2 regions of the Kaistia defluvii genome follow, and region 1 is predicted to be linked to the other one. Evidence: predicted binding sites of a transcription regulator. Region 1 holds the regulator's gene; the other holds the start of a gene.
The links. The regulator LexA, encoded in region 1, represses DNA repair genes until DNA is damaged. The targets are predictions, from matches to a motif close to TGTTCNNNNTGTGTTCNG.

Region 1 (5,239 bases):
GGTCAGCTCGACGACCTTGCCGTCGGCCAGGCCCTTCGCCCAGGGCTCCTGGATCGTGCTGGTCCAGAGTTCGGGCGCCACCGCCGGGCTGCCGCGCGTCAACATCGAGGACGATGTCGGAACGGTGTCGCCGGTGACGATCTCGACGTTGCAGCCGAAACCCTTCTCGAGAATGATGGCATGGATATGCGCCAAGGCGGCCGCGGAGGGCCAGGTCATCTCGGCGATATCGATAGTTCGGTCGGTGCCGCAGCTGGCGGCGTCAGTGGCTTGCGGATCGGATCCCTGGGCAAGCGCGGAATGGCTCGTGGCGGACAAAAACGCAACGGCGATCGCGGCGGCAATGCCACCGGATTTGAATATCATCGGATAGAACCTCGTGTCAGTTGATGATCGAGACCATAGGGACACAGTGCAATTGTGTCAAATCCGACAATACATTGCCATAAATTGGCGACGAGATCGCCTTATTCTTGATCGATCATCCTTTGTCATGCTCTTGGCTTTCTCTGCCAAGAAAATATCACCTGTCCGAACATAGCGCCGCCGCGCCGGATACGATCGCCAAGAAAAAATAAATTTCGCACTGCTGTGCGAGATCTCGGTGCCCGCCGCAAAATCACCGGCTGCCGCCGGTTCAGGCGGGATCCCTTCGTGACAACCTTCCTCTACGGTACCCGGAATCTGGAGACTTGCGCCGAAACGCTGCCGGCGCGAGAAGGCGTTTCGCACCGAGCGAAGACGGCGCACGCTTGTCCGCGTTCACCCTTTGCCGATCTGGCTGCCGACCCGCAGCCTCTGACGCGCCGGACGTCGCCCGTTCGCGCCGGCGCACGCGGCCCGCCCGGGAGCCCAACCCAGCGCCGGTCTTGCGGAACGCATCGGGAACAGCTATTCTGTTCGCGTTTTGTACCTAAATGATTCCCGTGTCCGCCATCCCGCCCGGCTCCGTCGTCCGGGGTACGGCGACACTCCCTTGGCAATGCCCGCAGCGCGAGATCAACATGCTCACCCGGAAGCAGTATGAACTCCTCATGTTCATCCAGGAGCGGCTCAAGGAAGCGGGCGTTCCCCCCTCTTTCGACGAGATGAAGGATGCGCTGGATCTCCGCTCCAAATCGGGCATCCACCGGCTGATCAAGGCGCTCGAGGAACGCGGCTTCATCCGCCGCCTGCCCAACCGGGCCCGCGCGCTGGAAGTGGTCCGCCTGCCGGAGACGATGACGCCGGCCATGGCGCGTCCGAAGAAGCAGGCCTTCTCGCCCAGCGTGATCGAAGGCAGCCTCGGCAAGGTCCGCCCGGTCGACGACATGCACGACGTCGCCGAGCCGGTGATCATCCCCGTCATGGGCCGTATCGCCGCCGGCGTGCCGATCTCGGCCATCCAGACCCAGAGCCATTCCATCACCGTGCCGCCGGAAATGCTGCGCGGCGGCGAGCATTTCGCGCTCGAAGTACGCGGCGATTCGATGATCGAGGCCGGCATCCTCGACGGCGACACGGTGCTGATCCGCAAGAGCGACAATGCGGAATCCGGCGACATCGTCGTGGCGCTGGTCGACGAGGAAGAGGCGACGCTGAAGCGGCTGCGGCGCAAGGGCGCCTCGATCGCGCTCGAAGCGGCGAACCCCGCCTATGAGACGCGGATCTTCGGGCCGGATCGCGTCCGCATTCAGGGCAAGTTGGTCGGGCTGCTGCGGACCTACTGATCGGCCGGGTCGTCCTCATAGGGCGGCATCCAGGGCCTTCGCACCGGCGCATAGGCGGTGCGAATCTCGAAGCGCCGGCCGAGCCATGGATCGGGCGGCGCAGTCTGTGACTCAGCTGTGGCCGAGGGCTCCGGCGGCAGCACGTCCTCGTCTTCGGCATTGCGCTCGACGAGATTGTAGCGCGATGGCTCCATGGGGAGGCCGGCATCAGGGATAACCGTCACCTGCCGCGCTGCGGCCGGCTCCGGCCCTGCGCTTGCCGCCGCTTTGACCGCCTGCTCGACAGCACTCTCTGATGAAGTACCCGCTCGGCGCGGCTCCATAGAGGAACTGGCCTCGGCGACAGCCGTCTTCGGTTGCGCCTCAGTTGACTTCGGTCCCGCCCTTTCGGATGCCAGCCCCTCGGCACTCCCCTCTGATGATGCCACCGTCCCGCGCGGCCACATGGCCAGCGAGCCCGAGCGCTCCAGCGTGCCGCGATCGATCACGGCAGTATGGCGAAGGCAGGTTTCGGGCGCCGCCAGCGGCGTCACCACCAGCATGGCGCGGCGGCAATCCTCCTCGAACGCCGCGCGGTCGAGCGCCAGCGCCACCCAGCTCCCATCCGGCATTCGGCCGACGCAGCCGGCTGCGTCGCAGCCGCCCGCCTGCAACGCCGCCTTCGCGTCCCGCTCGTCGCCATCGGATCGAAGCCAGATATCGCTGACGAACCGGTCCGGCTTGCGCGCGACAATGCGATAGAGGCCGTCCCCGCCCCGGATCGCCATCTGCCTGCCATCCGCGCTGACCAGTAGGTCCGGTCGCGCTGGGAACAGGGCGAGTGCAATTCCCGCCAGCATCGGCACGACGCCGAGCAGCCGCCAGCGCTCGCGCCAGAGCGCCAGCCAGACGAAACCACCGACGAACAGCAGCAGGGCCGCGACGCCCGGCATCGCCGCGCCGCCGGATTGGCCCGACCATCGGGCGACCGTCGCCGACACGCCGAGCATGCCGTCAATGCCCCAGTGCACGACCGCGAAGGGCAGCGCCTCCAATCCGAACGGCATGGCGAGCACCGAAAGCAGCGCGAAGGGCATGATGAGGAAGTCGGTGAGCGGCATCGCCGCGACATTGGCCAGGATCGACAGCGGCGCCATGCGCTGGAAATGATAGAGCGCGAAGGGCGTCGTGCCGAGGCCGCCAAGCAGCGAGGTCAGCGCCATGCCGGCGACGAACAGGAAGGCGCGCCTCGGCAAGGCGGCCGCGCCGCTGCGGGCGCCGAGACGCGGCACGGGGTTGTTGCGCCGGCGGTCCGCCAGCATCTCGAAGCCGGCAACGAGGGCGATCGTTGCGGCAAACGACATCTGGAAGCTGGCCGAGAGGATGCTTTCCGGCGTGATCGCCAGGACGACCAGCCCCGCCAGCGCGACATTGCGCATCGAGATCGCCCGCCGGTCGAGCAGGATGGCGAGGAAGGCGATCGAGGTCATGATGAAGGAGCGTTGCGCGGCGACGTCGAGGCCGGAGATCAGCAGGTAGAAGCCGCTGACCAGCAGCGCCGCGATCGCCGCCCACTTCTTGATCGGCCGACGCAGCGCCAGCGACGGGATCAGCGCCAGCCCGGCCCGCACGCTCCAGAACACCACCCCGGTCACCAGCACCATGTGCAGGCCGGAGACGGAAAGCACATGCGCGAGGCCGGAGAGGCGCAGATCGTCCTCCGTCGTCTCGGAGAGCCCGCCGGCATCGCCGATGATCAGCGCCGAGGCGATATAGCGGCTCTCGCCATCGAGATTGGCGACGATGCGGGCGCGGATCGCTTCGCGGACCGCCTCCAGCGACTGGCGCAGGCGGATCGACAGCGGCGCGCGGCCGAGTTCGGCCGACTGCGCCGCGCCATAGCCGAAGCCGGTGGCGCCGATGCCGCGATAATAGGAATCGCGCGCGAAATCATATCCGCCCGGCAGCACCGGCCCGGATGCCGGCCGCAAGCGCGCCAGCACCTGGATGCCGTCGCCGACCGCCGGGGCCGACTTCCCCCGCACCGTCACGGTGACACGCTGCGGGATGACCGTCACGCGCCTGGCGTCGATGCCGGCCACCCGGATGGTCAGGCGATAGCCGCCCCGCCGCGCCTTGCGCTCCTCGACCCAGCCGGTGACCGTGCCCGTCACCTGCCGCTCCAGCACGCGGGTCGCCAGCGTGTCGGTGCGCAGCTTGATCGCGCTGGCGCCCGTCGCGGCCATGGCGAGCACGATCAGCAGGCGGACGGAAGCGGTGCGGTGCCGGCGCGCCACCGCCAGCCCCCAGAGCAGGACGGCAAGCCCGGCCAGCGCGACGATCGAGGGCTCGGAGGGCAGCGCGAAATAGATCAGCGCGCCGATGCCGAAGGCGACGGGCAGCCAGGGAAAGCCACGCCCGGCCTCGATCTCGCGCTCCAGCCAGGCGCCGGCGCCGAGCCAGAACCGATCGAGCGCGACGGCAGCGCGAAAGCCCGGCGGGATGCCGGCCGGGACAAGGAAACGGCGCGCGCGAACCGGGGCCGGCTCGTCGCTTATGCCCTCCTCCTCGCGCGGATCGCTTTCAGCCATGCCCCCGCCTTTGCGCAGCTGGGCAAACAGGCCGGGCGCTCCCAAACCCGTTTGGCCCCTGCGCCCCCCTATGCTACATGACCAGCCGCAGATCGCCGAGTGGCGAGACTCCATGCCCCTTGCGGCTTCCCGCACATCGAGAACAGTCCATGTCCAAACCGGTCGTCACCCGCTTCGCCCCCTCGCCTACCGGGTTCCTGCACATTGGCGGTGGCCGCACCGCGCTGTTCAATTGGCTCTATGCGAAGCATACGGGCGGCAAGATGCTGCTGCGGATCGAAGACACCGACCGCGAGCGCTCGACCGAACCCGCCATCGACGCGATCCTGGACGGGCTGAAGTGGCTCGGCCTCGACTGGGAGGGCGAGACCGTGTTCCAGTTCGCCCGCGCGCCGCGCCACCGCGAGGTGGTCGAGGCGCTGCTGGCCGCCGGAAAGGCCTATCGCTGCTACTGCACGCCGGCCGAGCTCGACGCCATGCGCGAGAAGGCGCGGGCCGAGGGCCGTGCGCCGCGCTATGACGGCACCTGGCGCGACCGCGACCCGTCCGAGGCGCCGGCCGGCGTCAAGCCCGCCATCCGCATCAAGACCCCGCTCGACGGCGAGACGGTGATCGACGACCAGGTCCAGGGCCGCGTCGTGATCCCGAACAAGGATCTCGACGATCTCGTCCTGCTGCGCTCGGATGGCAACCCGACCTACATGCTCTCGGTCGTGGTCGACGACCATGACATGGGCGTCACCCATGTCATCCGCGGCGACGACCATCTGACCAATGCCGCGCGGCAGATGGTGATCTACCACGCCATGGGCTGGGACGTGCCGGTGATGTCGCACATCCCGCTGATCCACGGCTCGGACGGCGCCAAGCTGTCGAAGCGCCATGGCGCGCTCGGCGTCGATGCCTATCGCGCCATGGGCTACCTGCCCGAGGCGATGCGCAACTATCTCGTCCGCCTCG
Region 2 (5,239 bases), on a different contig from region 1:
GAATCGCGCGAAGTGATTTGGGGGCATCATCACGACCACGAAGCCGAAGCCGGACTCAGGGATGAGAACCGGCTTTGGGCCGCTCCTCCGACGGAACAATTCCCATGCAATCGCTCCGCCTCTTCCGTGCCCTTGTCCTGCCGCTCCTCGTGGCCGCCGCACCCGTGGCGTCGGTTGCGCCGTCGGCTGTCGCCGCGCCCGCGCAGCAGCAGGCCGGCAAGGTCGACGCGGAATATAACATCCTGCTCGGCGGGCTGACCATCGGCCGTTTCGCGCTCGATACGGTTTTCGACGACAAGGGCTACACGATCACGGCGCGCGGTTCGACCAGCGGCGTCAGCCGCTTCGTCTCCGACGGCAAGGGTTTCCTGAAGAGCAGCGGCCGCATCGTCGGCTCGCGCGTCCTGCCCGCCGCCTACATGCTCGACACCAGCGAGAACGGCCGCCGAAACTCTACCGTATCGATGCAGATGAACAGCGGCACCATCGTCAATGTCGCCGCCATGCCGCCGCTGGCCAAGAAGGCGGACCGCGTTCCCCTGCTGCCGCAGCACAAGCGCAACATCTTCGACCCGCTGAGCGCGATGATCGTGCCGATGGTCAAGGGCAACCTCGCGGCGGCCTGCAACCGCACGGTTCCCGTGTTCGACGGCTGGCAGCGCTTCGACGTCAAGCTCTACTATAAGGGCACCGCCGAGGTGGACGGCCAGAACGGCTCCTACAAGGGCTCGGTCGTCGTCTGCGGCGCCCGTTACGTCCCGGTCGCCGGCCACAGGCCGACGCGCGAAGCGATCGAATATATGGAAAACAACAAGGCGCTCGAAGTCTGGCTGGCCCCGGTCGAGAGCCTCGGCGTGATGATGCCCTTCCGGATGCAGATCGGCACCGAGGTCGGCATGCTGACCATCCATGCCTCACGCTTCGTCGGCGAAGCCGAGACACGGCGCGCCGCGGCGGAATAGCCGGCGGTCCGGCGCGAGGTCCGGTGCGGGCTTCGATCGCTCCGATTTTCGCACCGTAAGCGCGGCGTTCTCCACTCGCTCGCCGTCATTCCCGCGAAAGCGGGAACCCATGCATCCGAAGCCTCGGGCGCTGCGCTTCCCAATCCCAGTTAAAAGGATCGCTGATCTCCGGCCGGGATGACACCGGTGTGGGTCGTTACGATCGTGCGATCTGAGGAGCGTCTGCCTCTCAGTAGCCGACACGAGTCGTGATGAGGCCCGGTCAGCCTGTTGAGAATTTTGCTGTTGGGCAAAGGAGCCCCTTGGGGACAGGGTCCGTTTGGGTTGGGTTTCGTCTCTGCCTCTGTTTTGCCGCCCCCCCCAGCAGCCGAGCGTTAAGGTCGAGTTCCCTCGACACTCGGCCTTGTGGCCCAATCTCCCATCTCAACATCCTGAGGAGGCCCGAAGGGCCGTCTCGAAGGACGCACAACGCCTCCGCGTCAGCCCGCCCCAAGTAAGACCCTCACCCCACCCTCTCCCGCAAGCGGGCGAGGGCTTTTGGGCCGGCGGTCTTCATCGAGGGCGAGGCGACAGCCATAGACGCAGGGAGCCTGCGACAGCCACGGGCGCCGGGAGCCTGCGACGGCCACGGGCGCGGGCGAGCCCCCTCGCCCGCTTGCGGGAGAGGGTTGGGGTGAGGGGCTTCCTTCCCGCAACCCGCTCCAATGCCATCGCGCTGTCACGATCGATATCGTCCGCCCGACCGGCCCCCCATGCCGCCTGTCCCGAATTGCGACACCCCGCCTGCCACCCGTTAACGCGCGCCCGCCGGGAAGCCGAGATCCCGCGGACACCATCCAGACGCCTGCCGACAGCGCACCCTGCCCATGGTGCCCGGACCCAAGCGCGACACCATCGCTAGCCGGCACGAATCCGGAACGGCGATTCGCCAGCGATTCGTCCATGCTCCGTTCCGGATTCGGTCGAGTCCTTAACGCCACTGGGCCCGGCAGCCTGGACCCAATTCATCTCCCGCTAACCACGCTGCGACCGCCCGGACCGGCAAACGTTAACGACGCAAGGCCTTTTGCGGCCTTTCGGGGCAAACCTGCGGCACTATTTCGTGCGCCGGCGTTGGAGCGGCACATATATGGTGGTGAACAGAACGCGATTTCCGGGGAGTCAGCGATTCGGACCTCGTTTGTTCCAGTAAGGTTCTAGAACTTAACCGGCGCCGCTCGCGGCCCGGCCTGAAAGCGCTTCTCTGTTTCGACATGATACAGGGGCATGCTCGGTAGCGTTGATCTGGAAGTGAGACTGCCCGCGATATGAATGAACGGACGAGACCACCAGGCGCCGGAGCGGGCGGGCGCAATGTCACTGCCGTTCTGGGGCCCACCAATACCGGCAAGACCCATCTGGCGATCGAGCGGATGCTCGCGCATTCCTCGGGAATCATCGGCCTGCCGCTGCGCCTGCTGGCGCGCGAGGTCTATGGCCGGATCGTGGCCCGGGTCGGCGCGGAATCGGTGGCGCTGATCACGGGCGAGGAAAAGATCGTCCCGCCCAATCCGCGCTTTCGTGTCTGCACGGTCGAGGCCCTGCCCTCGCATACCGACGTTTCCTTCGTCGCCATCGACGAAATCCAGCTCGCCGCCGATCTCGATCGCGGCCATGTCTTCACCGATCGGCTGCTGAACCTGCGCGGCCGCGACGAGACGCTGCTGCTGGGCGCCGCCACCATGCGCGGCATCCTGGAAAAGCTTCTGCCGGGCATCGAGATCGTCACCCGCCCGCGCATGTCGATGCTGACCTATGCCGGCTCGAAGAAGATCACCCGCCTGCCCCGCCGTTCGGCCGTCGTCGCCTTCTCGGCCGACGAGGTTTATGCGGTCGCCGAACTGATTCGCCGGCAACGCGGTGGCGCCGCAGTGGTTCTCGGATCGCTGAGCCCGCGCACCCGAAACGCCCAGGTCGAACTTTATCAGTCGGGCGATGTCGATTTTCTCGTCGCCACCGATGCGATCGGCATGGGCCTCAATCTCGACGTCGACCATGTCGCCTTCGCGCAGGAGCGCAAGTTCGACGGCTTCCAGTATCGCCGGCTGACGGCGGCCGAGCTCGGCCAGATCGCCGGCCGCGCCGGACGCCACACGCGCGACGGCACCTTCGGCGTCACCGGCCAGGTCGATCCCTTCGAGGACGAGCTGATCGAGGCGCTCGAAAGCCACCACTTCATGTCGGTGCGCACGCTGCAATGGCGCAATCGTGCGCTCGATTTCCGCTCGATCGATACGCTTCGCGCCAGTCTGGACCGTCCTCCGGGCCATGAGGGCCTGTCCAAGGCGCCGCCCTCCGAGGACGTCACGGTGCTGGAAATCCTTGCCCGGGATCCGGGCATCCGGGGGCTGGCCGATCGTCGCGAGCGGCTCGAACTGCTCTGGGATATTTGCCAGACGCCTGATTATCGACGCATTGCACCGGCTAATCATGCCGAGCTGGTCGGCGATATTTTCACCTTCGTCGCCCGCGACGGCGCGGTCCCGGACGACTGGTTTCAGCGTCAGGTCGCCTTTGCAGATCGCACAGATGGCGATATCGATACGCTCGCCAACCGCATTGCGCACATTCGGACATGGACCTTTGCGGCAAACCGGCCTAACTGGCTTAAGGATCCTCGCCATTGGCAGGAGCGCACGCGCGCTATAGAGGATCGTCTTTCCGATGCGCTCCACGAAAGGCTCACTCAGCGTTTCGTGGATCGGCGCACAAGTGTACTGATGAAGCGGCTCAGAGAAAACGCCATGCTCGAAGCAGAAATCACGACCTCCGGCGATGTGCTGGTCGAGGGACAGCATGTCGGAAGCCTGCAGGGTTTCCGCTTCACGCCAGATCCCCAGGCCGACGGACCGGACGCCAAAGCGATCGGGGCGATTGCCCAGAAGGCGCTTGCCGGCGAAATCGAACGCCGTGCCCAGAAAATCGGCAACGCGCCCAATCCCGAATTCGTGCTGTCGACCGACGGTACGCTACGCTGGCTCGGCGCGCCGGTGGCAAGGATCGTCGCAACCGACGACGCCCTGCGCCCGCGCCTGATCCTGCTGGCGGATGAAGGCCTGACGGGCCCGGCCCGCGAGCGCGTGCAGGACCGCGTCGACATCTGGCTGAAGAGCCATATCGAGACGCTGCTGAAGCCGCTGTTCGAGCTTCTGGCCGGCGTCGAGCTTTCGGCGCCCGCCCGCGGCATCGCCTTCCGCATCGTCGAAGGCCAGGGCGTGCTGGAGCGCTCGGAGATCGCCGAGGAGATCAAGGCGCTCGACCAGGAGGCCCGCTCGGGCCTGCGCAAGCTGGGCGTGCGCTTCGGCGCCTATCACATCTACGTCCCGGCCCTGCTGAAGCCCGCCCCGAGCGCGCTGAACGCCATGCTCTGGGCGCTGAAGAACCACGGCCTCGACGCACCGGGCCTGGCGGAGCTGCCGCAGCTTTCGGCAACCGGCCGCACCACGGTGCCGGTCGACCCGACCTTCGCCCGGCCGCTCTACAAGGTCGTCGGCTATCGCATCGCCGGTAACCGCGCCGTGCGCATCGACATCCTCGAGCGTCTGGCCGACATCATCCGTCCGCTGATCGCCTGGAAGCCGACCTCGGACAATCTGGTGCCGCCGGAAGGCGCCGTCGACGGCAATGGCTTCACCATCACCGTGTCGATGACCTCGCTTCTGGGCTGCTCCGGCGAAGATTTTGCCGGCGTGCTGAAGTCGCTCGGCTATCGTCTCGACCGCCGCCCGGCGCCGCCCAAGGCCCCGGTCGCGGAAGCAGCGCCGGCCGTGACCGCCGTTTCGGAAGAGACGACGGAAACCGTCACCGAGACGGCGACCGACGCTCCCGCCGAGGCCGAGGCACCCGCTGCCGAGACCGTCGCTTCGGAAGAGGCGGTGGAAACCGTCGTGACCGAGACGACGACCGAGGAAACCGTCACCGAAAGCAGCGAGACCGACACGACCCCGGTCGTCGAGGCACCGTCGCTCGAGACCAGCGATGGCGAGCCGGCGGAAGCCGAAGCCGCCGCCCCGGCCGAGCCGGAAATGATCGACGTCTGGCGTCCCGGCCGTTTCGATCGCCGTCCGCAGCAGCGCGACAACCGCCGCGACCGTCGCCCCAACCATGGCGCATCGGCGCCGGCCGAAGGCGCTGTCGGCGAGGCGAAGCCGGAAGGCCGCGACGGCCGTGGCCGTCAGGCTGAGGGCGAACGCGACGCACGCCGCCAGGGTGGCCGCCCCCAGCAGCCGCGCGGTCCG

Region 2: a site for LexA is predicted at 2,144-2,161, ahead of ABIE08_RS23175 (helicase-related protein). Genes of this name have one in related genera too.

Annotation. Positions count from the first base shown of each region.
Region 1 covers NZ_JBEPSM010000001.1:657,026-662,264, reverse strand. The annotation lists gene ABIE08_RS03135 (glycine betaine ABC transporter substrate-binding protein) at 1-366, opposite strand, end outside; gene lexA (transcriptional repressor LexA) at 1,005-1,709, shown strand; gene ABIE08_RS03125 (ComEC/Rec2 family competence protein) at 1,703-4,279, opposite strand; gene gltX (glutamate--tRNA ligase) at 4,429-5,239, shown strand, end outside.
Region 2 covers NZ_JBEPSM010000006.1:34,198-39,436, reverse strand. The annotation lists gene ABIE08_RS23180 (DUF3108 domain-containing protein) at 105-962, shown strand; gene ABIE08_RS23175 (helicase-related protein) at 2,270-5,239, shown strand, end outside.